2 linked regions of the Dinoroseobacter shibae DFL 12 = DSM 16493 genome follow. The protein of the gene in region 1 interacts with the protein of each later gene in a pairwise test. Links are inferred from orthologs where the notes say so. Each region holds a gene or a part of one and is shown in the gene's direction. Other genes may lie near its edges. The genes, in order: DSHI_RS03025 and ftsA.

Region 1 (10,845 bases):
CACGAGTCGGGCATCCACCAGGACGGGATGTTGAAGAACGCCGAGACCTTCGAGATCATGCGCCCGGAGGATATCGGTCTGAGCGAGACCAACCTAGTGATGGGCAAGCATTCGGGCCGCGCGGCATTGCGCGCCAAGCTCAAGGACCTCGGCTACGAGTTGGCCGACAATCAGCTCAAGGACGTGTTCGTCCGGTTCAAGGCCCTCGCCGACCGCAAAAAGGAGATCTACGACGAGGATCTCGTCGCGCTGATGTCCGAATCCAGCAGCGATCCGGCGCGGGAGCGGCTGTCGGTGAAATTTCTGCGCGTGATCTGCGGCACCGAAGCGCCGCAATCAGCGGACCTGACCCTGTCCATCGACGGGGTGGACAAGCAGGTGACCGCCCAGGGCGATGGCCCCGTGGATGCCACGTTCAACGCGGTCAAGGCGCTGTTTCCCCATACGGCGCGGCTGCAACTCTACCAGGTGCATGCGGTGACCGAGGGGACCGACGCCCAGGCCACCGTGACCGTTCGCATGGAAGAAGACGGGCGCATTGTGTCCGGCCAGGCGGCCGACACGGACACGGTCGTCGCCTCGGCCAAGGCCTATGTCGCCGCGCTCAACCGGTTGATCCTGCGACGCGAGAAGTCGCCTCTGGGCAGTGATCGCAAGGAAGTGTCCTACAAGGACGTGAGCTGAAAACCGACCTCGGCAGAGGGGTGCGAGGCGTCCTTTCCCGGGCGCCTCGGTCCTGCGCAAGCCCAATCGGGCTTTCTTGTGCCCCAGTCGAGAGATCCTCGGGACCGCCAACGCCACGGAGCCAGCGGAAAGCTGCCCGTGCCATCCGGAAATGGGTCTTTACCCTGTGGGGTGCAGGGTTCATTAAGACTTGCACCTCGGCGCGGTCGAGTCTGTGCCAACGATTCTACTCATGAGGACTGCGAGCAATGGCAGGTGGCTTTTCGCTCTTCTCCACGGACATGGCGATCGACCTCGGGACAGCGAACACCCTTGTCTACGTCAAGGGGCGCGGCATCATCTTGAACGAGCCCTCCGTGGTCGCGTACCATGTCAAGGACGGCAAGAAGCAGGTTCTGGCCGTGGGCGAGGACGCCAAGCTGATGCTCGGGCGCACGCCGGGTTCCATCGAGGCGATCCGCCCGATGCGCGAAGGCGTCATCGCGGATTTCGATGTCGCCGAGGAGATGATCAAGCATTTCATTCGCAAGGTCCATCGGCGGACGCTGTTTTCGAAACCGAAGATCATCGTCTGCGTCCCCCATGGGGCAACCCCGGTTGAAAAGCGGGCCATTCGGGACTCCGTGCTCAAAGCCGGGGCGCGGCGTGCCGGTCTGATCGCCGAGCCCATTGCCGCGGCAATCGGGGCGGGGATGCCGATCACGGATCCCACGGGGTCCATGGTCGTCGATATCGGCGGCGGCACCACCGAGGTTGCCGTGCTGTCGCTGGGCGATATCGTCTATGCGCGCTCCGTGCGCGTGGGCGGCGACCGGATGGACGAGGCGATCATCTCGTATTTGCGGCGGCAGCAGAACCTTCTGATCGGCGAGGCGACGGCGGAGCGGATCAAAACCTCGATCGGGACGTCACGGATGCCCGATGACGGGCGCGGCGCGACGATCCATATCCGGGGGCGCGACCTGCTCAACGGTGTGCCGAAGGAGGCCGAGTTGAACCAGGCCCAGGTGGCCGAGGCACTCGCGGAGCCAGTGCAGCAGATCTGCGAGGCGGTGATGACCGCGCTGGAGGCGACACCGCCGGATCTGGCGGCGGACATCGTGGATCGCGGCGTGATGCTGACGGGGGGCGGCGCGCTGCTGGGTGAGTTGGACCTCGCCTTGCGCGAACAGACGGGCTTGCCCATTTCTATTGCCGACGAGTCGCTCAATTGTGTAGCCTTGGGCACGGGCAAGGCGCTGGAATACGAAAAGCAACTGCGCCACGCGATCGACTACGAAAGCTGAACTGTCCCCTCTCACGGGCGCGCTGAGGAGAGACCTTGGCAAGGCATCGCAACGAAGACGACATCTATTTCAAGCCGATCCGCCGGGTGCTGATCGGGTGTCTCGTCGTGGTATTGCTCGGCCTGTTCGCATTCTGGCGGATCGACAGCCCACGCGTCGAGCAAATGCGGATGAGCGTGATAGAGCGCGTGGTGCCCAACCTCGACTGGGTGATGGCGCCGATCACCGCTGTGTCGCGCATGGCAGAAGACTTCCAGTCCTACGCGCGTCTGTTCGAGCAGAACGAAGAGTTGCGCCGCGAATTGCAGCAGATGAAGGCCTGGCGCGAAGCCGCCCTGCAACTGGAGCAGGAGAACGCGCAGCTTCTCGGGCTGAACAATGTCCGGATCGAGCCGGAGCTGACCTTCATCACCGGCGTTGTGACGGCCGATAGCGGCTCGCCGTTCCGGCGTTCCGTGCTGCTTAACGTCGGCTCCGAAGACGGGGTGCAAGATGGATGGGCCACGATGGACGGTCTCGGCCTCGTCGGCCGCATCGCGGGAACGGCGCCGTCGGTGGCCAGGGTGCTGTTGCTGACAGACCCGTCGAGCCGGGTGCCCGTGATCCTGCAGCCCTCGGGGCAGCGCGCGATGCTGGTGGGCGACAACTCCGCAGCCCCCTTGATCGACTTCATCGAAGCGCCCGAGCAGGTGCGCGCCGGCGACCGGGTCGTGACATCCGGGGATGGCGGGGTCTTTCCCGCCGAGTTGCTGGCGGGCCAGGTCGCCATCGGTCCGGATCGCCGGTTCCGCCTGCGCCTCGCGGCGGATTACGAGCGACTGAAGTTTCTGCGCGTCCTGCGCGGCCAGCCGACCCCGGCCCTGCCCGAGGCCGCCCCGATCGACGGGATCGACACGCCACCCATCGCTGCCCTGGAGGAACGCGCCGATGGGTAGCGCGTTCGAGCCGAAGCTGTGGGTGCTGCGCGTGGTCTTCCTGGCCCTTGTGGCGGCCGTCCTGATCGTTGCGCTGTTACCGCTGAGCGTGGCGGCGCCGCGGATCCCTGGGCCGGACGTGGTGCTTTGCGTTATCCTGGCCTGGGTCCTGCGGCGCCCCGATGTCCTTCCGGTCACGCTGATCGTGGCGGTGGTGCTGGTGGAGGATTTCTTGTTCCAACGCCCCCCCGGCCTTTGGACGCTTCTTGTGCTGGTCGGCTCCGAGGTGATGCGCCGCCAAGCCTACCGGGAGGGCGAGACCCCGATCGCCGTCGAGTTCGGCCTGGTCGCAGCCACACTCACGGCGATGACCGTGGCCGAGCGCGTCCTGCTGGCGATTGCGCTTGTGCCGCAACCGGCGTTCAGCGCGCAGATGCTCCACCTTCTGTCGACGCTCGCGATCTATCCGGTGGTGGTTCTGGCGAGTGTCTATCTGTGCGGCGTGCGCCCCCGCCCGACCGATGGTCCGCGCATTCTCGGGATGCGGGTATGAAACGGGCCGACAAGGACATGAAGCTCAGCGCGCGCACGATCACCCGCCGGGGGCTGATTGTCGGCGGGCTGCAACTGGGCGTTCTGGGTGCCCTCGCGGTTCGCATGCGCGAGTTGCAGGTGAAGGAAGCCGAACAGTACAAATTCCTGGCCGAAGAGAACCGGATCAATATCCGCCTTCTGCCCCCGGCGCGTGGGCTTATCTATGACCGTGACGGGGTTCTGCTGGCGGGCAATGCGCCGAATTACCGGGTCGTGATCGTGCGCGAGGACGCAGGCGACGTGGATGCGGTCCTGAGAACACTGACGGATATCGTCCCGCTTCCCGAAGAGGACCTGGCGCGCGCGCGGCGGGAAATGGGCCGTCGGTCGCCGTTTGTGCCGGTGACGATTTCCGACCGGCTGACATGGGAGCAATTCTCCGAGATCAGCATCAACGCCCCGGCCCTGCCCGGCATCGTGACCGAGGTGGGGCTGTCGCGCTACTATCCGCTGGACCAGGATTTCGCCCATTCCATCGGCTATGTCGGCCCAGTCAGCGATTTCGATCTCGAACGGCTCAACGATGACGATCCGCTGTTGCAGATCCCCCGCTTCCAGATCGGCAAGACCGGGGTGGAGGCCAAGTTCGAACAGGCGCTACGCGGCTCGGCCGGCAGCAGCCAGATCGAGGTGAACGCCGCGGGCCGGGTGATGCGAGAATTGCGCCGGGACGAGGGTCAACCGGGCGCCAATCTGCAACTCACACTCGACCACGCGCTGCAGAACTACACCGAAGCCCGACTGGCCGGGGAAAGCGCGGCCGTGGTGGTGATGGATATCGAGGATGGCGATATCCGCGCCATCGCCTCGGCACCCAGTTTCGATCCGAACAAGTTCGTACGGGGGATATCCAGCGCCGATTACAGAGCCCTGCTGGAGGATGAATACCGTCCCCTGGCCGACAAGACGGTGCAGGGCACCTATCCACCCGGTTCGACTTTCAAGATGTTGACGGCGCTGGCCGCGCTGGAAGCAGGGGTGATCGACCCGGGCGAGCGGGTCTGGTGCCCCGGGCATTACAAGCTGGGCACGCGCCGATTCCATTGCTGGAAACGCGGCGGCCATGGCTGGATGAACCTGGTCGACAGCCTGCGGGAGAGCTGCGACGTCTATTACTATGACATCAGCCAGAAGGTCGGCGTCGACAAGATCGCCGAGATGGCGCGCCGCTTTGGCCTCGGCACCCGGTTCGATGTGCCCATGTCGGCGGTGGCCGAGGGCCTGATGCCCAACCGCGCCTGGAAGGCCGCGAACCGGGGCGAGGCGTGGCAGGTGGGCGATACGCTGAATGCGTCCATCGGGCAGGGTTTCGTTCTTGCCTCACCGCTGCAACTGGCCGTGATGACAGCGCGGCTCGCAACCGGGCGCGAGATCATGCCGCGCCTGATCCGGGCTGTGAACGACCGGCCCGTGGCACGGCCCGACCCCGCGCCACTCGGCATTCGCCGCGCGCATCTGGAGGTGATCCAGCGCGCGCTCTACGAGGTGACGAACCTGCGCAGCGGTACGGCCTATGGCTCGCGCATCGCGGAGAGCACCTATCGGCTCGCCGGAAAGACTGGCACCAGCCAGGTCCGCAACATCACCGTCGAAGAACGCGCCCGCGGCGTGTTTCGCAACGAAGACCTGCCGTGGAACCGGCGCGATCATGCCTTGTTCGTGGGCTATGCCCCCTTCGATGCCCCGCGCTATGCCGTCTCGGTCGTTGTCGAGCATGGCGGCGGTGGCTCCAAGGCCGCGGCCCCGATCGCGCGGGACGTCCTGCTACAGGCGCTTTATGGCGGCCTGCCCCCGCTCAGCGCCTATCCCGCCCATCAGCGCAACATGATCGACGAGCGGCAACGCGCACTGGAGTTGCGCCCGCGCCAGGAGCCCGAGCAGGGCCGCAGCCGCGCATGAGCTATCTCGAGTCACAGATTCAGCGGGTCCCCACCGGGCTCGCCAAGGTGCTGCACCTCAACTGGGGGCTCATTCTGCTGATCGTCGCGGTGGCCAGCTTCGGGTTCCTGATGCTCTATTCCGTGGCGGGCGGATCCATGACCCCGTGGGTCGAGCCGCAGATGAAGCGGTTTGCCCTCGGATTGGCGATCATGTTCGTGGTCGCCTTCACGCCGATCTATGTCTGGCGCAACCTTTCGGTGCTGGCCTATATCGTGTCGCTCGTCCTGCTGCTGGCGGTGGAATTCTTTGGCGTGGTCGGCATGGGCGCCCAGCGCTGGATCGATCTCGGCTTCATGCGCCTGCAGCCTTCGGAACTGATGAAGATCACTCTGATCATGCTGCTGGCTGCCTATTACGACGTGCTGGATCTGAAGAAGACCTCCCACCCGTTCTGGGTGCTTGTCCCCGTGCTGCTGATCATGATCCCTGTTGCCCTGGTGCTCCGCCAGCCGGATCTCGGCACTTCGATCCTGCTGATGGCCGGGGGCGGGGTTGTGATGTTCGTCGCGGGGGTTCACTGGCTTTACTTCGCGGTGGTGATCCTGGGCGGCATTGCTCTGGTCGCGGCGGTTTTGATGTCGCGCGGAACCGACTGGCAGCTGTTGCAGGACTACCAGTATCGGCGCATCGACACCTTCCTGAACCCCGAAAACGACCCTCTTGGCGCGGGCTATCACATCACCCAATCCAAGATCGCCCTCGGGTCCGGCGGCGTGACGGGCAAGGGGTTCATGGAAGGCACTCAGAGCCGTCTGAACTTCCTGCCCGAGAAGCACACCGATTTCATCTTCACGACACTGGCCGAGGAGTTCGGCTTCATCGGCGGCATCTCCCTGCTGGCACTTTACGGTCTGATCGTACTCTTTTGTCTTGTGTCCGCGATGCGGACCAAGGACCGGTTCTCCAGCCTGTTGATCATCGGTGTGGCCGCGACCTTCTTCTTCTTTTTCTCCGTGAACATGGCGATGGTGATGGGGTTGGCCCCGGTGGTCGGCGTGCCCCTGCCGCTGGTCAGCTTCGGTGGCTCTGCGATGCTGGTGCTGCTGGTCGGTTTTGGCCTGGTCCAGAGCGCTCATGTCCACCGCCCCAGGTAAGGATATCGAATGCCCCGCATCCTCTTCGCCGCGCAGGACGCACGGTGGGACCAATACCAAGCCCCGCTGACAGCTGCCCTGGAAGAGGTCGGTCTGACGGCACGGCTCGACTGCGATACCAGTGATCCGGCGACGGTGGATTACATGATCTATGCCCCGGGCGGACCGGTGCAGGATTTCACGCCTTTCACGGGCCTGAAACTGGTTCAGAACCTCTGGGCCGGGGTGGAAGGGATCGTGGGCAACGACACCCTGCGCGTGCCTCTGACCCGCATGGTGGATACCGGGCTGACCGAGGGAATGGTGGAATGGTGCGTCGGCCATGTGCTGCGCCATCACCTCGGCATCGACCGGATGCTGGCCACCCAGAACGGGGATTGGCGGCATTTCGACTTCATCCCGCCGCTTGCACGGGACCGCAAGGTGACGGTCGTTGGGCTCGGCGCGTTGGGGGCCGCGGTCAGCGAGGCGCTCGTGGCCCTGAATTTCCAGGTGCGCGGCTATGCGCGGCGCCCCAAGGACATCCCGGGCGTCGAGAGCTTCTCAGGCGACGCGTTGCATGCAGCCCTCGTTGGGGCAGAAGTCGTCATCCTGCTGGTGCCGCATACGCCCGCGACCGAGGGCATCCTCGATGCGGGGGCGCTGGCCTGCCTGGCGGAGGGTGCGGTGGTGCTCAACCCCGGACGCGGCGGTTTGGTGGATGATGCAGCGCTGCTGGCCGCGCTCGACAGCGGGCAGGTCGGTCATGCGACCCTGGACACCTTCCGCACCGAACCGTTGCCGCCGGATGACCCGTACTGGTCCCATCCGAAGGTCACCGTCACGCCCCATATCGCGTCCGAGACGCGTCCGGAAACCGCAGCCCGGGTGGTGGTCGAGAACATCAGGCGGGGCGAAGCCGGCGAGCCGTTCCTGCATCTGGTGGACCGGCAGGCGGGCTACTGATCCGGCCGCGCGCCAAACGCGTCAGCGCGGCGGCTATTTCAGTTTCGGCGGGCGGTCGGGGTCCATGCCCGGTGCAGAGGGGCCGCTGAACGCCTCGGGCTCGGACAGGTCGAACCGCAGCCCGTGGCGTGCCAACGCCCCTGCCAGCGGGTCGCTGTCCCGCAGAAAGCCGACATCGAGCGCCCCGGCTTCGATCCCGGAAAAGACCAGCGCTTCGCGCACGGCCGCCGCCAGGGCGGGCTCTGCCCCGGGCACCGTGCCCAGAAAGCCCAGAAGATGCCCGCGGCGTCCATCCTCATAGGCGACACCGGCGAGGTAAGCCCGACGCGCCAGTCCCGATGCCGTGGCCAGCTTGGCATCGAGGGCGGTCAGCACCGCTTCGGGCAGCCCGCGCGGGGGCGTGATTTCCGCCGGTTTCGCAGCCAGCTCTTCAGGGGAGACCCCGAGCGTTTCGGCCAGCCAGGTTACACCCTCCGGCGGCAGCAGCATTGCCGATGGCGCGACCTCCAGGTTCAGACCCAGCCCCAGCCCCTGCGCGGCCAGGAGTTGCACCACACTCCGACCGGACAGCCCCGCATAGGCGGCGGGCCCTTCGGCAAATCGGGTCAAACGCTCTTCGCGGTCGAAGGCCAGCACATAGCGGTGCTCTTCCACCGGAAAGACCCGGGGGGTGATGCGGTCGCCCTCGGCCTCGCCCTCCAGCAACAAGAACAGCTCCGCGTCCGCGAGACGGTCATAGAAACGCAGCCGCGCGGCATCATCCTGCGGATCGGCTTCCATTGCCGCATGCGCGGTATCGAGTGGGCTTGTTTCCGTCATGTCTCCACCTGCTTCAACACCTCGCCGAGGCGCGCCCGCAGGGCAGGCAGACATTCCGCTTCGAACCAAGGGTTACGGTTGAGCCATGCGGTATTGCGCCACGACGGGTGCGGCAAGGGGAAAACATCGGGCGCGTAGTCGCGCCAGCGGCGCACGGTCTCGGTCACCCCCGCCCTTGCCTCTGGCCCGAGATGCCATTTCTGCGCATACCCCCCGATGAGCAGGGTCAGCGCGATCTGCGGTAAGCCCGCCAGAATGGGCGCGCGCCAGGTCTGTGCGCAGATCCTGGGCGGCGGCAGGTCGCTGCCCTTGGCATCGTAACCGGGAAAGCAGAAGCCCATGGGCACGATCGCGAACAGGTTCTTGTCATAAAAGGTGTCCTCGTTCACCCCCAGCCACGCGCGCAGGCGGACACCGGACGGGTCGGTAAACGGACGCGCGGCCTTGTGCGCGCGCATCCCCGGCGCCTGGCTCGCGATCAGCACCCGTGCGGTCGGGCGGAACCACACCACCGGCCGGGGCCGATGCGCCGAGGCCGTGGTCGCAAAACGGCTCGCGCAGAGCGTGCAGGCCGCCAGGTCTTTGGCAAGAGCGTGATCGGACATGACCGCACCCTGCGACAGGTCGCCGAAAGACCCAAGAGGGAGCTTGCAAAAAACTATATTTCTATAATCATAGAAATATGGAAACGAAAACCGACTCACGCGCCCAAGCGGCGGCTGCCTTTGCCGCCCTTGGTGCCCCCCAGCGCCTCGGCGTGCTCGAAGTGCTGGTGCGCGCAGGTCCCGAAGGGCTGCCCATCGGTGTTCTCGGGGCACGGGCCGGTGTCAGCGGATCGACCCTGACACATCATGTCAAAACCCTCGTGCAGGCTGGTCTCGTCCAGCAGACCCGCGAGGGTCGGATCATCCGCTGCACCGTCGTCTATGACCGGGTGACGGGCCTTTCCGACTACCTTCTGGCGCAATGCTGCGCCGATACGCCCACAGGACACGACCATGGCCGAGACCTCCACACAGCCTCCTGACCTCGGCCACGCCAAACGGCGCCGCCTGCCCCGCCCCGATGCGGCCCTCACCGCCATCGCCGTTATCCTGGTCGCGGTTGCGGTCCTCGACACGGCCGCCCTGCGCCCGGTCATCGAGAACACGCTCGGGTCCTTTGGGCATACGCTGATCTTCATCCTGTTCGCGATCGGCACTGTCGCCTATCTGCGCGCCGCAGGGGCCACGACCCTGCTGGCCAAGGTTTTTCAAGGCAACGAGACCCGCATGATCGTGCTGGCCGCCGCCTTCGGCGGGCTCTCGCCCTTTTGTTCCTGCGAAGTGATCCCGTTCATCGCCGCCCTGCTCGCCGTCGGCGCGCCGCTGAGCGCGGTGATGGCGTTCTGGCTGGCGTCGCCGCTCATGGACCCGGCCATGTTCTTCATCACCTCCGGTGCTCTGGGCCTCGATTTCGCCTTGGGCAAAACGGTCGCGGCCATCGGGCTGGGGATGATGGGCGGCTTTTCCGTGCGCGCCCTTGCCGGGACAGCCCTCTACGCCGACCCTTTGAAATCTGCGCCGAAGTCCGGGTGTTGCGGCTGTGGCCCGACGCCTTTCGATGGGCGGCCGGTCTGGGCGTTCTGGCGCGAAGCCCCGAGGCGTCGCGAGTTTCGCGACGTCGCGGTCCACAACCTTCTGTTTCTCGGAAAATGGCTGCTGCTGGCCTATGTGCTGGAATCGCTCATGCTGCGCTACGTGCCCGCAGACCTGATTGCGAGCGCCATGGGCGGGGACGGCATAGGCCCGATCCTGATCGCCAGCATCGTGGGCGCGCCGCTTTACCTCAACGGATACGCGGCTGTCCCGCTGATTGCGGGTCTTCTGGAACAGGGCATGTCCCCGGGTGCGGCAATGTCCTTCGTGATTGCGGGCGGCGTCAGTTGCATTCCGGCCGCCGTTGCGGTCTGGGCGTTGGTGAAACCGAGGGTTTTCGCGTCGTATCTGGGGTTTTCCCTGACCGGCGCGATCCTCGCCGGGCTTGCCTGGAACATGATTGCGTGACCGGTACCGTGAGTGAGGGCGCTTGCCACACTCCGGATCTGCTCTCATCAGCGGCCAGGCCGTATACCGGCCTGGATCAATCCACTTTATCAATACGATTGATCAAGATCGTCATGGGTGTTGTGTATGTCGTTAACTTGTCGAAGTTATCCGTTAGGCATTCACGGCGTTCGGGAGCAGTCGATTGATCGAGTTCGATCAGGTCAGCAAGTCCTTTTGGACCGGTAAATCGCGCAAGGTCATCCTCGACCGGGCATCCTTTCGCGTGGAGGAAGGGCGCTCCATGGGCATTCTGGCCAAGAACGGCACCGGCAAGACCACGCTGATCAACATGATGGCCGGGCTGGAGCAACCGGACGAAGGCCAGATCACCCGCAAGGGGCGAATCTCTTTTCCCCTGGGGTTCATGGGGGGTGTTTCCGGCAAGCATACCGGGCGCGAAAACGCCCGTTACATTGCCAAACTCTACCACCTGGATGCCGATTTCGTGGAAGCCTTCTGCCGCTACGTTGCGGGTATAGAA
Region 2 (11,074 bases), 2.0 Mb from region 1 along the record:
TGCCATGGGCTGGCTGCGGGCGCGGCTGACGGGGGCGGGCAAGTGACCGACCTGCGCGGCACGCTGACCGAGAACCGCCCATTGGCGGACCTGACATGGCTGCGCGTGGGCGGGCCTGCGGACCTGTTTTTCCAGCCTGCGGATGCCGACGACCTCGCGGCTTTCCTGCGCGCGGACCTCGCGCGGCCCGTTTTCGTGATGGGGGTGGGGTCCAACCTGATCGTGCGCGACGGCGGGCTGCGCGCGGCGGTGATCCGGCTGGGCCGGGGGTTCAACGGGATCCGGATCGACGGCACCCGGGTGCGGGCCGGGGCGGCCGCGCTCGATGCCCATGTCGCGCGCAAGGCGGCCGCCGCGGGGGTGGACCTGACCTTCCTGCGCACCATTCCGGGCACGATCGGCGGGGCCGTGGCGATGAACGCGGGCTGCTACGGCACCTACATGGCGGATGTCTTCGTCGAGGCCACCGCGCTCACCCGGGCGGGGGAGGCGATCACCCTGACGCGCGAGGACCTGAATTTCCGCTACCGGCAGAGCGATCTGCCCCCGGGCACGGTGATCACGGAGGTGGTGATGGAAGGCCCGCCGGGCGCGCCGGAGGCGCTGGAGGCGCGCATGGCCGACCAGCTGGCCAAGCGCGAGGCGACACAGCCCACCAAAGACCGCACCGCCGGGTCGACCTTCCGCAACCCGGCCGGGTTCAGCTCCACCGGGCGCGCGGACGACACCCACGAGGCCAAGGCCTGGGCGGTGATCGACGCGGCGGGAATGCGCGGTGCCATGCGCGGCGCGGCGCAGATGTCGCCCAAGCATCCGAACTTCCTCGTCAATACCGGGGGCGCCACTGCCGCCGAGCTGGAATCCCTCGGCGAGGAAGTGCGAAAAAAGGTTTTCCAAGCCACGGGCCATTCGCTACACTGGGAAGTGATCCGCATCGGCCAGCCCGGGCGGACGCCCCCCGCATAATCGCCTGCGTCAGACGGGCCGGGGACCGAGCAGCAACCGGGTCCGAAAGAGTCCCGGAGAAAACATGAGGCGGGACGTGTCGAGCAAGGCATCCCCCAAGGTGGCCATGATGATGGGCGGTACCTCGTCGGAACGCGCCGTGTCCCTGTCGTCGGGACGCGAATGCGGGGCTGCGCTCCGGGCAGAGGGGTTCGAGGTGATCGACCTCGATGCGGGTCCGGACCTGGCCGCGCGGCTCGAAGATCTGCGCCCGGACGTGGTGTTCAACGCGCTCCATGGCCGCTGGGGGGAGGATGGCTGCGTGCAGGGCCTGCTGGAATGGCTGCGCATCCCCTATACCCATTCGGGCGTGCTGGCCTCGGCCCTGGCGATGGACAAGGAACGCACCAAGGCCGCCTATGCGGCGGCCGGGCTGCCGATCGCCACGAGCGGGCTTTTCACCAGGGCGCAGATCGCCGCGCGCCACGTGATGCCGCCGCCTTACGTGATCAAACCCTATAATGAGGGCTCGTCCGTCGGGGTGTACCTGGTGCCCGAGGGGGCGGAGGCCGCGCCGGAGCTGGCGGACGACCTGCCCGACACGCTGATGGTGGAGGCCTTCGTGCCCGGGCGGGAGCTGACCGTGACCGTGCAGGGGGACCGCGCGCTCTGTGTCACCGATATCGTGACCGAGGGCTGGTACGATTACGACGCGAAATACGTCCCCGGCGGGTCGCGCCATGTATTGCCGGCCGAGGTGCCCGGGGATGTCTACGACGCCTGCATGGCCCATGCCGAGACCGCGCACCGGGTACTCGGCTGCCGCGGGATCTCGCGCACCGATTTCCGCTGGGATCCGCGCCGCAGCCTCGATGGGCTGGCCCTGCTGGAGACCAACACCCAGCCGGGGATGACGCCCACCTCCCTGACCCCCGAACAGGCGCAGCATGTGGGGCTGGGCTTCGGCGCGCTCTGCCGCTGGATCGTGGAGGACGCCTCATGCGACCGTTGAGCTTCCGGCGCCGCACCGCGCAGGCGCGCCCCGACCCCGCGCCCTCGCGGCTCAGCTACCGGGTGCAGCGGTTGCTGCTCACGCCGCTTTTTCATGCGCTGATCCGGGTCGGCCTGCCCGCCTTCGTCCTGGCCTTCGGGGTGGGCTGGCTGCTGCAGAACCAGGAGTTGCGCGACGAGCTGGTGGCCCAGACCATCGCCCTGCGCACCCAGATCGAGCAGCGCCCGGAATTCATGGTCAACGCCATGTCGGTCTCCGGCGCCTCCACCGAACTGATCGAGGACATCCACGAGGTGGTGCCCATCGACTTCCCCGTCAGCTCCTTCGCGCTGGACCTCGAGGCGATGGACCGGATCATCGGCGAGCTTGACGCGGTGGCCGAGGTCGACCTGTCGATCCAGGCCGCGGGCATCCTCGCCATCGAGATCGTCGAACGCACGCCGGCGGTGGTCTGGCAGACCCGCCAGACGCTGGAGATCCTCGATGCCGAGGGTCACCGGGTCGGGCCCATCGAATCCCGCGCGGCCCATGCCGCCCTGCCGCTGGTGGCGGGCCCGGGCGGCAACCGGGCGGTGGCCGAGGCGCTGCGCCTGCTGGAGGTGGCCGAAGAGCTCGCCCCGCGGATCATCGGTCTGCAACGGATGGGCGAGCGGCGCTGGGACGTGGTGCTGACCGAGGGCCAGCGCATCCTGCTGCCCGAGCGGGAGGCCGAACTGGCCCTCGCCCGGGTGATCGAGCTTGACCAGGCCGAAGACCTCTTTGCGCGCGACATTTCCGTGGTCGACATGCGGCTTCCGGACCGCCCGACCGTGCGGCTCAACCCCGATGCGCTCGATGCGCTCTGGACCATTCGTGGTCTCACCAACGACAGGATCGAATGATGAAGGACCTTTATTCGGCCCAGCGGGCCATGCGGAACATGCGGCAGGCCGCGATGCAGCGCGGGGTGGTGGCCGTGTTGGACATCGGCACGAACAAGGTGGCCTGCCTGGTGCTGAAATTCGACGGCCCCGCGCCCGAGCATGAGGCCGACGGCGTGGGCACCATGGCGGGCCAGTCCCGGTTCCGGGTGATCGGCGCCGCCGCGACCCGGTCGCGCGGCATCCGCTTCGGCGAGATCGACGGCATGGTGGAGGCCGAGCGCGCGATCCGCACCGCCCTGCAAGGTGCCCAGAAAATGGCGCAGGTCCGGGTCGATCACGTCATCGCCAGTTTCTCCGGCGCCGAGCCGCGTTCCTACGGGGTGTCGGGGCAGGTGGAGGTCGCGGGCGAGGCCGTGTCCGAGCAGGACATCGCCCAGGTGCTGGCGCGCTGCGACCTGCCCGATTTCGGCGAGGGGCGCGAGGTGCTCCATGCCCAGCCGGTGAATTTCGCGCTGGATCATCGGTCGGGCCTGAACGACCCGCGCGGCCAGATCGGCAAGCGGCTGGTGGCGGACATGCATGTCCTGACCGTGCAGCAGACCGCGATCCAGAACCTTCTCTATGCGGTCAAGCGCTGCGATCTCGAACTCGCGGGCCTGGCGTCGTCCTCCTATGTCTCCGGCGTCTCGGCCCTGGTCGAGGACGAGCGCGAATTGGGCGCCGCCTGCATCGACCTGGGCGCGGGCAGCTCCGGCGTGTCGATCTTTCTCAAGAAACACATGATCTATGCCGACAGCGTGCGCCTGGGCGGCGATCACATCACCTCCGACATCTCCAAGGGCCTGTCCGTGCCGCACGCCTTCGCCGAGCGGATCAAGACGATCTATGGCGGGGTTCTGGCCACGGGCATGGATGACCGCGAGCAGATAGAGATCACCTCCGAGACCGGCGATTGGGAACATGACCGTCGCACGGTCAGCCGGTCGGAGCTGATCGGGATCATCCGCCCCCGGGTGGAGGAGATCCTCGAAGACGTGCGCGACCGGCTGGTGGGGGCGGGGTTCGACCAGCTGCCCAGCCAGCAGATCGTGCTCACCGGCGGCGGCAGCCAGTTGCAGGGCCTCGACGGATTGGCGGCCAAGATACTCGGGCCCCAGGTGCGCGTGGGCCGACCCCTGCGGGTGCGCGGGTTGCCGCAATCGACCTCGGGGCCGGAATTCGCTTCGGTGGTGGGGCTGTGCCTGCATGCCGCACATCCCCAGGACGAATGGTGGGATTTCGAGATGCCCCATGACCGCTACCCGGCCCGATCACTCAAGCGCGCGGTCCGCTGGGTGCGCGACAACTGGTAGGCCGCGCGCCCCGTCGAATCGCGCAAAAAATCCGCCCACCGCGGCGTTTTTCCGCGTCGAACGCGTGACGCCGCGGGGCTTTTGGCGTATCCTGATCGCAGACGTCGAACCACGACGCGCCGGGGGGCCGAGCAGTCACCCGCAAACACTGAGAATACGCCGCGATATCCGCGCGGCAGGGCCGGGCCATTCGTGACCGAGTGCGTCCGCCTAGATGCATGAGCGCGCCCGACCGCAACAGCTTGCGCCGCCACCGAGACTCAGCGGAAAATTGCAAGATTACGCGCAGATTTTGTGTCTGAAGCGTTGTTTTTGGGTGACGCAAAGGCCGCGAGCGTCTAATATCCGGGGCTAATACAGTCGCGGATGGGGTTAACGCGCCCTTAACCCTGCGGCGATAACCAAGAGCAGGCGGACCCTTTTCATGACATTGAACCTCACCATGCCAGAGCATAACGAACTCAAGCCCCGGATCACCGTCTTCGGTGTCGGCGGCGCCGGCGGAAACGCCGTGGACAACATGATCGACAAGCAGCTCGATGGCGTGGAATTCGTCATTGCGAACACCGACAGCCAGGCGCTGCAGGGCTCCAACGCCCCGGCCAAAATCCAGATCGGCGCGAAAGTGACCGAAGGGCTTGGCGCCGGTGCGCGGCCCAGCGTGGGCGCGGCCGCCGCCGAAGAGAGCATCGAGGAAATCGTCGATCACCTCGCGGGCGCGCATATGTGCTTCATCACCGCGGGCATGGGCGGCGGCACCGGCACGGGTGCTGCCCCGATCATCGCGCAGGCGGCGCGGGAGCTGGGTGTTCTGACCGTCGGCGTGGTCACCAAACCCTTCCAGTTCGAAGGCGCCAAGCGGATGCGCCAGGCCGAGGAAGGCGTCGAGATCCTGCAAAAGGTGGTCGATACCCTGATCATCATCCCCAACCAGAACCTGTTCCGGTTGGCCAATGAGAAGACGACCTTCACCGAGGCGTTCTCGATGGCCGATGACGTGCTCTACCAGGGCGTCAAGGGGGTGACCGACCTGATGGTGCAGCCGGGTCTCATCAACCTCGACTTCGCGGATGTGCGCGCCGTGATGGACGAGATGGGCAAGGCGATGATGGGCACCGGCGAGGCCACTGGCGAGGATCGCGCGACCCAGGCCGCGGAGAAGGCGATCGCCAACCCGCTGCTGGACGAGATCAGCCTGCGTGGCGCCAAGGGCGTCCTGATCAACATCACCGGCGGCTACGACCTGACCCTGTTCGAGCTGGACGAGGCCGCGAACCGGATCCGCGAAGAGGTGGACCCGGAAGCCAACATCATCGTCGGCTCGACGCTCGACACCTCCATGGAAGGGGCGATGCGCGTCTCCGTGGTGGCCACGGGGATCGACGCCGTCGAGGCCCAGCAGGACGTGCCGACGCCGCGCCGCCGGATGTCCGAGCCGCTCACCCCGGCATCGAGCTTCGCGGCCGAGCCGGCCGACGAGACGCCGGAGCCGGTCTATCAGCCCGAGGTCGCCGCGGTCGAGGCCGCGCCGGAGCCGCAAGAGGCCCCCTCCCGCCTCCAGGAGGTCGCGCAGCGCGCCCCCGCCGAGGAGCCGGTCGAGGAGGATCTCTTCGCCACCGCCGAGAGCCGGAAGGTCGAAACCTTCCGCGCCCAGCCCGATGCCTATGACCCCAACGGGTTCGAGCCGGGCTCGCCCGCGTCCGAGTTCGTCGCCCCCCAGCCGCGCAAGCCCGGCACGCCGACCCCCGAGACCCTCGCGCGCCTGCGCACGGCGGTGAACTCCACCAAATCGGTCGGGGCCGCGCCGTCGCGCGCGCCGGCAGACCCGGGGGAGGGGGCGGAAAAACGCGGCTTCGGGATCAATTCCCTGATCAACCGCATGACCGGCCAGGCGGCCGATCACGGCCACGCGGCCAGCCCGCAGGCCCGCCGCCCCAGCCCCGTGAGCGAACCGCAAATGGTCGACCCGGACCACGAAAAGGTCGAGATCCCCGCCTTCCTGCGGCGTCAGGCCAACTAGGTTTGGTCACGAAAAATGCACAGGGAAGCCGCCTCAGGGCGGCTTTTTTGTGCCTGATAACAAAAGGTTGCCCACAGACCCCCCTGAATCAGGCGAAGTTCCGCCGAGCCCGATTTTCTATGTTTCACACCGTTGCAAAGATTGAGTTGAGATCATCGCGATTGCTGACTTAATACCCTCATAACGGCGGGAAAACCGTCGCGTATATGAGGTGGTGACGTGCAGAAAACGCTCAAATCCAAGGTCGTCTTCGAAGGCGTAGGGCTCCATAGCGGCGCACCCGTACGCATGGTCGTACACCCGGCCTCGGCAGAATACGGGATCTGGTTCAAGCGCACCGATGTGCTGGCGGGCGACAATTTCGTCGCCGCGCGCTGGGACCAGGTAGACCGCACACCGCTCTGCACCAAGCTGCGCAACGACGCGGGCATGACCGTCTCCACCGTGGAGCATGTGATGGCCGCCCTGTCGGGCTGCGGCATCTACAATGCGCTGATCGAGTTGAACGGCCCCGAAGTACCGATCCTCGACGGCAGCTCCGCCGAGTTTGTCGCAGGCTTCCTCGCCGCGGGCATCCGCGATCTGTCCGAGCCGAGCCGCCTGCTGCGCATCCTCAAACCGGTCGAGGTCCGCGATGGCCTTGCCATGGCCCGGCTCGACCCGGCGCCCGGTTTCGAGCTGCGCTTTCACATCGATTTCGTCGACAGCGCCATCGGCGACCAGTCCAAGCGCCTGTCCATGGCCAACGGCACCTTCGTGCGGGAGCTGTGCGACAGCCGCACCTTCTGCCGCCAGTCGGACGTGGACGCGATGCATGCCCAGGGCCTCGCCCTCGGCGGCACCTATGACAACGCGGTCGTGGTCGACGGCGCGCGCGTGCTCAGCCCCGGCGGCTTCCGCCACCCGGACGAGGCGGTCCGCCACAAGATGCTCGACGCGGTGGGCGACCTGGCGTTGGCCGGCGCGCCGATCTTCGGGCGCTACACCGGCGAACGGGCCGGCCACACCATGACCAACACGCTCCTGCGGGCGCTTTTCGCGGACCCGAGCAGCTATGTGGTCGAGACCTGCAGCCGCGCCATGGCCGCGCGCCTGCCGGGCTCGGGCCTGCATCGCACGGACCTGCGCCTGGTGGCCTGAGGCCGCGGCGCAATCTCCGTTTTTAACTTCCGGCAAACGTGCTAAACACCGCCCGGGCGGGTCATGGGATCCGGCCGTGTGCAGACAAGACCGGGGACATGATGACGCGCGTGGGGACCCTCCGTAACCGGATGCTGGCGCTGGGGCTGGCCGTGATCCTGGCCGCCTGCGGCAGCCAGCAACCCGAATTCCCCGCCCTGGAGGAATCGCCCCCGGACGTGATCTTCAACCGCGCCGAGTTCGAATTGCAGGCCAACAATCTCGACGAGGCCGCGCGTTATTTCGGCGAGGTCGAGCGGCTTTATCCGTTCTCCGAATTCGCAAAGCGCGCGCTGATCATGCAGGCCTTCACCTATCACCGGAACCGCGAATACGAGAGCAGCCGTGCCGCGGCACAGCGCTATCTCGATTTCTACCCGGCCGATGAGGACGCGGCCTATGCGCAATACCTTCTGGCGCTCAGCTATTATGACCAGATCGACGATGTGGGCCGCGACCAGGGCTTGACCTTCCAGGCATTGCAGGCCCTGCGCACGGTGATCGAGGTCTATCCCGAGAGCAGCTATGCCAAGTCCTCGATCCTGAAATTCGACCTCGCCTTCAACCATCTCGCCGCCAAGGAGATGGAGATCGGGCGCTATTACCTCAAGCGCGGCCATTACGCCGCCGCCATCAACCGCTTCCGCGTGGTGGTGGAGGATTTCCAGACCACGACCCACACCCCCGAGGCGCTGCACCGGCTGGTGGAGGCCTACCTGTCGCTCGGGCTGGAGGGGGAGGCGCAGACCGCCGGCGCGATCCTCGGCTTCAACTACCAGGCCACCGATTGGTACGAGGACAGCTTCCGGTTGCTGACCGAGCGCGGATTGTCCCCGGACGCGCAGGAAACCGGTTGGCTCAGCACGATCTACCGCCAGATGGTGCGCGGCACCTGGCTCTGAGTTTGCCGCGCGGCATGGCAGGGCTTGCGTGGGGCGGGGAAACGCGCCACATCATCTAGAGGTGTATGGGCGTATAGAGGGGCAGGGGATGCTGGCGCGGCTCGACATTCGCGACATCCTGATCATCGACCATCTGGTTCTGGATTTCCGGGCCGGGCTCAATGTGCTGACAGGCGAGACCGGCGCGGGCAAGTCGATCCTGCTCGACGCGCTCGGTTTCGTGCTGGGCTGGCGCGGGCGCGCAGACCTGGTGCGCCAGGGCGCCGCCCAGGGGGAGGTGACGGCGGTGTTCGACCTGGCCCCGGACCATCCCGCCTTCGCCGTGCTGCGCGCGGCGGGCTTTCCGGACCCCGAGGGCGAGCTGATCCTGCGCCGGGTGAACACGGGCGAGGGGCGCAAATCGGCCTATGTGAACGACCGCGCCTGTTCGGGCACGGTCCTGCGGGCCCTGTCGGATGTGCTGGTCGAGTTGCACGGCCAGCAGGACGATCGCGGGCTGCTCGACCCCAAGGGGCACCGGGCGTTGCTGGATGATTTCGGCGGTCATGACCGGTTGCGGCGCGAGGTGGCATCGGCCTGGCGCGCCCGGGCCGCGGCCCAGAGCGCGCTGGAGACCGCCCGGGCCGAGGTCGCCGCTGTCGCCGCGGACGAGGAATTCCTGCGCCATGCGGTGGGCGAGCTGGATGCGCTCGACCCCCAGCCCGGCGAGGAAGCCGAGCTCGACATCGCCCGCCGCCGGATGCAGGCCGCCGAGAAGATCCGCGCCGACGTGGCCCGCGCCCTGCAGGCACTGATCGCGCCCGATGGCGGGGCGGAATCCCTCGTGGTGGATGCGACCCGCTGGCTCGAAGGCGTCGCGGCAGAGGCGGACGGAGCGCTGGACGCGCCCATCGGGGCGTTGTCGCGCGCGCTGGTGGAGCTGGGCGAGGCCTCCGACGGCACAGAGCGCGCGCTCGACGGTCTGGGCGTCGATCCGCTGGAGCTGGAGCGGACCGAGGAGCGGCTCTTCGCCCTGCGCGGGCTGGCGCGCAAGCACGGGGTGGCCGCCGACGATCTCGGCGGGTTTGCCGACACTCTGCGCGCGCGGCTGAACACGCTCGATGCCGGTGCCGACCGGCTGCAGGGGCTGGAGCAGGCCCTTGCCGAGGCCGAGGCCGCCTATGCCGCCGCCGCCGGGGCCCTGACCGCGGCGCGCCGCGCGGCGGCCGGGCGGCTCGACGCCGCCATGGCCGACGAGCTCGCCCCCCTGAAGATGGAGCGCGCGGTCTTCGGCACCGAGATCACGCCCGCCGCCCCCGGCCCGGACGGGGCCGACCAGGTGACCTTCCGCGTGGCCACCAACCCCGGCGCGCCCGCCGGGGCGCTCAACAAGATCGCCTCGGGCGGGGAGCTGTCGCGATTCCTGCTGGCGCTGAAGGTCTGCCTGACCGCCGGGACCGAGGGGCTGACCCTGATCTTTGACGAGATCGACCGGGGCGTGGGCGGGGCCACCGCCGACGCGGTGGGACGGCGGCTGCAATCCCTGGCCGAGGCGGGGCAGGTGCTGGTCGTCACCCATTCGCCCCAGGTCGCGGCGCTCGGGGCTCACCACTGGCGGGTGGAGAAAACCGTGCAGGCGGATGTGACCCTGTCCCGGGTCGTCCCGCTCGCCCCGCCGGACCGCGTGGACGAGATCGCCCGGATGATGTCCGGCGACGTGGTCACGGACGCGGCCCGGGCCGCGGCGCGCGCCCTGCTGGACGTTGCCTGACGCGCAACGGTGCCCCGGGACCGCGCAAAGATCGTTGCAAGCCCGAAACAAATCGCCCGCACCCGGGGGGCGCGGCCCCGCGTCCCCTTGGGTTTGGCGGCGCGGGAGCGTAGCGTAACAGAATTGTAACCCGTTGATCCGGCGCAAGGACCGCCGCTTTTCATGTCGAACCCGCCCCAAGGCTTCTTTGCTCAGCAGCTGGGTGCATGGCGCAGCGCGCTTGCGCGCGCCTCCGTCACGATCCGCCGCCAGGGCCCCAGCCAGATCCAGTTCTGGTTCATCGCGCTGGCCGTGGGCATCGCGGCGGGCTTTGCGGCGCTGATCTTCCGCAAGGGGATTCACTGGCTCCAGACAATGGCCTACGGCCACGAGGATGTGCGCGCGGTGATCGACCACGCGGCGGGCCTGCCCTGGTACTGGCTGGTGATCGTGCCGACGCTGGGCGGGCTGGTGGTGGGGCTGATCCTGCATTTTTTCACCGATGACGGGCGGGTGCGGTCGGTCGCGGATGTGATCGAGGGCTCCGCGCTCTACGAGGGCCGGGTCGAGAAGCGCGCGGGCATCGCCTCGGCGGTCGCCTCCTGGATCACCCTGTCCACCGGCGGGTCGTCCGGGCGCGAGGGGCCGGTGGTCCACCTGGCCGCCGTGATCTCCAGCTGGGTGAGCAACCGCATCCATGCCGACGGGATCACCGGGCGCGACCTGCTCGGCTGTGCGGTTGCCGCCGCCGTGTCGGCCTCGTTCAACGCCCCCATCGCCGGGGCGCTCTTCGCGCTGGAGGTGGTGCTGCGCCATTTCGCGGTCCACGCCTTCGCGCCCATCGTCATCGCCTCGGCCGCCGGGACGGTGATCAACCGGCTGGAATTCGGCGACGTGACCGAGTTTTCTCTGCCCGAGGCCAACGCGCTGGCGTTCTATGTCGAACTGCCGGCCTTCCTGCTGCTGGGGCTCGTCTGCGGCCTGGTCGCCATCGTCTTGATGAAATCGGTGTTCTGGACCGAGGATTTCGCCAACCACCTGCAGAAGGTCACCGGCCTTCCGCGCTACCTGC

What was found.
Region 2: the proteins of DSHI_RS03025 (region 1) and ftsA interact in binary tests that used the Escherichia coli proteins (3 or more experiments, as listed by UniProt). The link is inferred for Dinoroseobacter shibae DFL 12 = DSM 16493 from one-to-one orthologs.

Annotation. Positions count from the first base shown.
Region 1 is NC_009952.1:576,929-587,773, reverse strand. What follows is about bases 1-2,951. They hold DSHI_RS03025 (rod shape-determining protein), read left to right. Parts: upstream 1-932; coding sequence 933-1,970; downstream 1,971-2,951. Other genes in these bases: DSHI_RS03015 (hypothetical protein), read left to right, coding at 2,898-2,951; mreC (rod shape-determining protein MreC), read left to right, coding at 2,006-2,905; DSHI_RS03030 (2-isopropylmalate synthase), read left to right, coding at 1-684. In the rest of the region: more of DSHI_RS03015, read left to right, coding at 2,952-3,437; mrdA (penicillin-binding protein 2), read left to right, coding at 3,434-5,377; rod shape-determining protein RodA, read left to right, coding at 5,374-6,513; DSHI_RS03000 (2-hydroxyacid dehydrogenase), read left to right, coding at 6,523-7,458; DSHI_RS02995 (SseB family protein), read right to left, coding at 7,492-8,277; DSHI_RS02990 (uracil-DNA glycosylase family protein), read right to left, coding at 8,274-8,882; DSHI_RS21625 (ArsR/SmtB family transcription factor), read left to right, coding at 8,960-9,304; DSHI_RS02980 (permease), read left to right, coding at 9,276-10,322; DSHI_RS02975 (ABC transporter ATP-binding protein), read left to right, coding at 10,507-10,845. UniProt on the Escherichia coli protein: Forms membrane-associated dynamic filaments that are essential for cell shape determination. Acts by regulating cell wall synthesis and cell elongation, and thus cell shape.
Region 2 is NC_009952.1:2,550,212-2,561,285, reverse strand. Bases 2,006-5,004 are described here. They hold ftsA (cell division protein FtsA), read left to right. Parts: upstream 2,006-2,837; coding sequence 2,838-4,172; downstream 4,173-5,004. Other genes in these bases: ftsZ (cell division protein FtsZ), read left to right, coding at 4,597-5,004; DSHI_RS12305 (cell division protein FtsQ/DivIB), read left to right, coding at 2,006-2,838. In the rest of the region: DSHI_RS12320 (DUF2484 family protein), read left to right, coding at 1-46; murB (UDP-N-acetylmuramate dehydrogenase), read left to right, coding at 43-966; DSHI_RS12310 (D-alanine--D-alanine ligase), read left to right, coding at 1,031-1,957; more of DSHI_RS12305, read left to right, coding at 1,945-2,005; more of ftsZ, read left to right, coding at 5,005-6,192; lpxC (UDP-3-O-acyl-N-acetylglucosamine deacetylase), read left to right, coding at 6,412-7,332; DSHI_RS12285 (outer membrane protein assembly factor BamD), read left to right, coding at 7,434-8,273; DNA repair protein RecN, read left to right, coding at 8,362-10,023; DSHI_RS12275 (chloride channel protein), read left to right, coding at 10,186-11,074. UniProt on the Escherichia coli protein: Essential cell division protein that assists in the assembly of the Z ring. May serve as the principal membrane anchor for the Z ring.